Regions from separate parts of the Cohnella abietis genome, predicted to be linked through region 1. Evidence: riboswitches for the same ligand, from Rfam matches in the RefSeq annotation. Region 1 holds a riboswitch; the other holds the start of a gene.

Region 1 (3,115 bases):
TTTGTAATAAATTCTAGCCAACTCACTTATGGTAGCAATTAACTCATCATGGAAATTCTTTATAGGTGTTCTGAACCTACCTGAAGCTGTTCCTACATAATCGGATTTATATTTATGTATACTTGCTATTCCCTCGCCTAAACTTTCAATTAATGATTGTGGCTGATCGTCAAAAGAACGACAAACTCCCCCTTCTAGTTTTTCTACAACAACAAATTGTCTTTCGTTCATGCTTCCTTTTCTTATTACTTTAGGAATAGGAATAGTGCTGAACTTTCTCAAGGTGTTATTAATATACTCCATCTCATGGACATTTCTTGGGTCAACCCCGAACAACTTATTACATCCATACCAAAAGTCATTATTAGGTCTCTCTAACATTCTTGTTGTTCGGACAACAACCTCTTCATTCTCTGTTTTTACAAGCCACACATCACTTGCATGATCATCGTATCCAGGGCTTAATTCTGATTGTTGAGTTATTGGGTCCTTAAATAAAAACTGTAAGTTCTCCAAAATAAACTACACCTCAAATGAGATTCTGGTTTTCAAAAATCTTCGTAAATTCTATTCACTCATTGTAGTATTCAAGGAATAACTAAACTATCCTCCCTGTTAGCGCAACGAGACTGCCGATCCTTGCCGACAGCCTCGTTCTAGTTGCTTATTGAGCTATAGTGTCCCGTTAGTTGAATGCTTATTTCGAATTTGGAATTGAATATCTTGATTTGAAACATTAATAAACTTTACCAACAATGCGATTTTGTTTTCAGCATTGATACGTTCCCAGTAAAAGTCTGCTATTTCATTATTTGAATCGAATAGTGGTACTTCGAAAGGATCACCTTCAAATGGCTTTAGTACACCATTCTGCTCAGAGTTATACGTGTGAATGCAGTGACCAATGCCACTCTTAAACTTGCTGTATTGATAACTATTACGTAAGCAAACTGAAGGGTCGTTTTCATGTGTTTTTAAAATCGACAAACTGTACTGTTTAAGGTCTGTGTTAATCACGGCTGAAATTCTCGGTGTAAAGTGTGGAGCGTCAGGTTCAAACTCTCGAAGCATTAACGATTGTTCGAAGGTCCGGTTATGCTGCAACCCATCATAGATAGTATCAGTTTGATCACCATTCGAGACAATGTGCACGTTCTCCCAATGTCGAATAGGATAATAAATAATTAGTGATGGATCTTCCATTTGTGCGGGATCAAGTGCTTTGTTCTTTACGCTCCATCCATCCAGTTCAAAGACGCGGTTGCGGCTGTTCGTGCTTCTCCCCATAATCCAATACACCTGTACATAATGCGACCCGGAAGGAGTCATTCCTACGATAAGCGTTCTTCCGGGATATGGATTTTCAAACAAATCTTGTTGAACTGTTTTCACTGCTCTTGCTCCTCTCGAGTAAACATAAAGAGGTAAGGGGAAATTCCCCTTACCTCTGCCCAGGCGTACGGCTCCAACTTATATGCTTCCTCATGGATCCCCATGCTTCGCCAGTCACATATAAGTTCTAAATTACTTCCTATAATAGCAATTACTGCTAGTAAAATCAATTATGACCATGGCTTAAACAACACCAAAGGCTACAATGCTCTACTGCCCGATAGCTGAACAGTTACTGTAATTACAAAGCTAGTACGTATCGGTTCAATTTACTTAAATCTAGTTACCTTAACAGTATTCATGCCAACAAAACGATAACAAGCAATTCGAAGAGCACTAAAGTAAGAATCGCCGCCTCACTAGGACCAAAGAAGGCACGTTGTCCTGATGGTTGTGAAACCCTTATACAAACGTGTCTACTATCGACATGTACAATTACACCTTCGTAGGTATTACCGTCTAGGGTCTGAACATGTACTCGTTGATTTAAATGCGTGCTGGATATTTGATATACACGATCCCGAATTGACCTTAAAGTAGTAACTACGTTAGGGTCCGCGTGGTACAGAACTCGTTCTTGAGTTGCTGGATATTGATAACTCATCACATAACCTCCGCAGATCTGAAATATCACTCTTTTTCACACTATGCAGTTGCCTAGATTTAGGTTCGTTCTTCGCTTTTTACTTTTACACTGACAAATATCCGCTAATATAAATTTTCCCCATAAAACCCGGCTTGAGCCTTCGGCAGCCTGATGACATGATGCTATATATCCGTTACATCAACTTAAGTATCCCCCCCTCATGATCTGCCATGAAGGGGCTCTTTTAATTCTGTACCAATTCTTTCCTCGATAAAAAAAGCCTGCAGAGCGTAATGAAATGCACCCCTTAGAATTGAGAGCCTCTATCATATAGCCATATACGTTAAAGCGATCGGCGATTCGAAAAGCCTTTGGAAAACATTCGCTGATCCATGTGTGATAAGTCCATCACAACTGTACAAGGTGTCAGCACAGGAATCCGGATGGTGCTCGGCATATGCACGTAAATCCACAAGCTTTCGTCCGGGTAATAGATCGAGCATCATCTCCCCTTTCAGGTCATATCACACTGCGAACACTGCATTCGAACAGCTGGAATCAAAAGATAGACTTTCTTTTAGAAATCCGGAAGATACCTAACGGAATGTGAGTTATTGCTTCCTTTCGAATGACAGATTCAATGCAAGGAATTAAACTGGACAACACTTAAAAAGTACGTGTATTCAAACAAGGAAGCAACAAAAAGCAACTAATTACTCTCAGTTGCTTTTTGTTGCTTTGAGCTATAGGATTGTACCTTTGGTCTACTCTGTAATGCCACCGAACGGCACAATTAGCTTTTTGTACACACAAATATTTGAAGTGATTATTGGCAAGTACCGTTAATAATTTATTTCGATTTGTTCAGTTCTTCATCTATAAAATTTTTTATAGCTCTTTCTTTTGAGAATTTATCGTTATTATATTGTTTAGAGCCATTCTTTGGAACAGATAGGCTTTTCCAGCTACTCTTATTTAACATTTTTGCAGCATAAACAATCTGTCCGACGTGATATGGATAATGTGCTAACTGTCTATTAATGGCCTCAATAATTGTATGTCCTTCATTGCGAATATACACAATTTGTAATAATTGATCAGTTGTAATGGAATCTATTGCATTCAGTAGACATGTCC
Region 2 (3,115 bases), 2.7 Mb from region 1:
TTGTTCATCATAAATCAATGATGCTATTTTAATCCAGAATTAATACCCTAATGTCGGGTAAAGTGGATATCTGCTAGACAGCTCAGCTACAAGTCCACGCGCTTTCTCAAGCGTCGCCTGATCTTCCGGGTTTTTCAGTGTTAGAGCGATAACTTTAGCAATAGTTTTCATATCTTCTGTTCCCATACCGCGAGTAGTAACAGCAGGAGTACCAATCCGAATACCGCTAGTAACGAACGGACTAGTTGGGTCAAAAGGAATTGCGTTCTTGTTAACTGTGATGGCTACGGAATCCAGAACGTGCTCAGCCACTTTACCAGTAATGTTCAAGCTGCGAGTATCGATCAGCATCAAGTGGTTGTCTGTTCCTCCAGACACAATGTTTAAGCCTTCAGCAACAAGAGCTTCAGCCAATGCTTTAGCATTAACAACAACGTTACGAGCGTAATCTTTAAAGGACGGCTCAAGAGCTTCGCCGAAAGCTACTGCTTTAGCAGCGATGATGTGCATAAGCGGTCCGCCTTGCGTACCTGGGAATACTGCTTTATCAATTGCAGCCGCCCAAGGCTGGCGACAAAGGATCAAACCGCCGCGTGGTCCACGAAGGGTTTTGTGAGTCGTTGTTGTAACAAAATGTGCATGTGGTACTGGACTCGGGTGCTCACCACCAGCAACCAATCCTGCAATATGAGCCATATCAACCATGAATAGAGCGCCTACGTCATTAGCGATTTGACCCAGTTTAGCGAAATCAATCGTACGAGGGTATGCGGATGCACCAGCAACGATAAGACGAGGACGGTGCTTGAAAGCAGCTTTGCGCACTTCATCATAGTCAATCGTGAAAGTTTTCTCATCTACACCATATGCAACGAAGTTATATAGCAAACCTGAAGCATTGGCAGGGTTACCATGTGTTAAATGTCCGCCATGAGCAAGATTCATACCCAGAACTGTATCTCCTGGCTTAAGTACTGCCAAGTAAACAGCCAAATTCGCTTGTGCGCCAGAGTGAGGCTGTACGTTAGCATGCTCTGCACCAAACAATTCCTTCGCACGGTCACGAGCGATTTGTTCAGGAATGTCTACATACTCACAACCGCCATAGTAACGCTTGCCTGGATAGCCTTCTGCATACTTGTTTGTCAGCACGGTACCCATCGCTTCCAGAACCGCTTCACTTACGATATTTTCAGAGGCAATCAATTCAATATTGTCACGTTGACGCTGCAATTCCAAGTTAAGAGCTTTAACAATTTCAGGGTCCTGCTTACGTAAGTTTTCCAACATAGTAGTAAATCCTCCCAAATGTTTTATAATTTTATTTCATTAATCACAAATTTTCGGCATTACTTCATTGCTAGGTGATTGTTTCAAAAGCTCACTGGCTTGCTTATCTGGCAAGAAATATTCAGCGCGTGACCCACCAATCAATCTCGGACGAGTCATTGCCATATTCACTCTCGCCTGACCAATCAAGCGAATTGTTGGTCTCAGTGGCACAGCAACAGGACGAAGGTGCATCCCAATCATTGTCTCGCCGATATCCATTCCAGCATGAACCTGAACGTATTCCACCAGACAAGGATCTTTCATCTGCCGATAGGCGAATGAAGCCATCGAACCACCAGCCTTGGGAACAGGTACAGCAGACACTTCCGTCCAGCCTTGCGCTTCCGCTAGGACACGCTCGGTTACAAGTGCTCGGTTCAAATGCTCGCAGCATTGCCATACCACTTGAAAATCAAATTGCTCCCGAGCCTTCTGAACACCGATGTGAATTTGCTCTGCTACAATCTCCGTGCCCAAAGTGCCGATATGATGACCCTGCACCTCACTTGTACTGACTCCCATCACGATCATCTGCCCTGCGCGCAATCCACTCGTTTGCACCAGTTCAGAAAGCAAAAGCTCCACTTGATCGGCTATAAATTGAGAATTTGAAGCCATGACAAGACCTCCCTATAGCTTGGCTGTCGCACAGATGACAATAAGGGTATTATACCTGAATTCACCTGTCTCAAACAGCTGGGCCAAAGTATGTTAAGGACGCTGGACCATCTCCTTCACACCTAGGATTTCAGCAAATAAAGTCAAAAAAGAGCACACGTGCTTACGCACGTTGCTCTTTGCCCAGGCGACCGGCCGTCATTCCGATGCTCCACCGTGGTTTGCTCCACTTGTCGTCGCCAGTTACATCGGAACCTTGAAGTTGTAGCTTTATCATAACCAAGGACGAAGCAAAAATCAATCACCGATCTTTGAAATCTGAGTCTAGCTTGTCGACTAATGTCAATAAAATATCTTCTATCTCATCTGCGCATTGCTCATATAGTGTTAAGGGACCTCCGAACGGGTCCGCGATGTCAAAGTCGGGTATGTTGCGTTGGAGCTCGAACAGACGTGCACGCTGTTCCGTGCTTAGGTTCTGGCCTAAGGCTTGTCTAACCTGCCACTCTGAGTACAATTGCTCAGCCTCGGCCACATCATCCATGACAGGGTCTCCCCGCAAAGCATATTCCTTAAGCGTAAAGGTCTTGGACAAAGCTTCGGGAAAACGCTGCAAAATCGCTCGTTTATGTCCGGCAGTCATTGTTAATATTAAATTTGCCCAAACAACCTCATCTGCCGACAACATCGTAGATGCTCCAGGCAAAGCAAGGTTTCGTTTTCTAAGTGTCACAGCTGCGTGAGAAGAAATTGGTAACCCGTTAGCAGTAGCAACACCAGCAGAACGAATTTCTATCGGCTTTCCGCTACGCTCGGCCAAATCCTTAAGCATGGCTTCGGCCATCGGACTTCGGCAAGTATTACCCGTACATACAATTAAAACTCGGTTCATTTTCTCCCCCCCAGTACTCTTGGTTGAGTTTTGAAGCTCATACTAGAAATAATAGACCAAATGCGAACAAAATGACACCGCCAAGTGCCTCTCCATATCCTCCCATGGAACGGCTCGCCCTTCTTCCTATCATCAAACCGAGCACACTCATTAATCCCCCGAACAAACCAAACATCAGAACCGTAAGAAGCACGTGTGCGGAAAACATCCCTAAAGAAACACCAACTGAAAAAGAATCAATGCTCACGCTAACGGAAAAGACGAGCATCCCCC

The links. Region 1 has a riboswitch for ZMP and ZTP ahead of KCTCHS21_RS15855 (IMP cyclohydrolase). Riboswitches for the same ligand answer to the same signal wherever they lie in the genome.
Region 2: another riboswitch for ZMP and ZTP. It lies ahead of KCTCHS21_RS27940 (TIGR01440 family protein); the one in region 1 lies ahead of KCTCHS21_RS15855 (IMP cyclohydrolase).

Annotation. Positions count from the first base shown of each region.
Region 1 covers NZ_AP019400.1:3,662,090-3,665,204, forward strand. Annotated here, with positions in the region: gene KCTCHS21_RS15850 (phosphotransferase) at 1-516, opposite strand, end outside; gene KCTCHS21_RS15855 (IMP cyclohydrolase) at 673-1,392, opposite strand; ZMP/ZTP riboswitch at 1,443-1,520, opposite strand; partial or broken gene KCTCHS21_RS31155 (transposase) at 2,294-2,502, opposite strand; gene KCTCHS21_RS15860 (DUF1572 family protein) at 2,829-3,115, opposite strand, start outside.
Region 2 covers NZ_AP019400.1:6,367,411-6,370,525, forward strand. Annotated here, with positions in the region: gene KCTCHS21_RS27935 (serine hydroxymethyltransferase) at 40-1,287, opposite strand; gene KCTCHS21_RS27940 (TIGR01440 family protein) at 1,330-1,950, opposite strand; ZMP/ZTP riboswitch at 2,125-2,207, opposite strand; gene KCTCHS21_RS27945 (low molecular weight protein arginine phosphatase) at 2,252-2,842, opposite strand; gene KCTCHS21_RS27950 (manganese efflux pump MntP) at 2,880-3,115, opposite strand, start outside.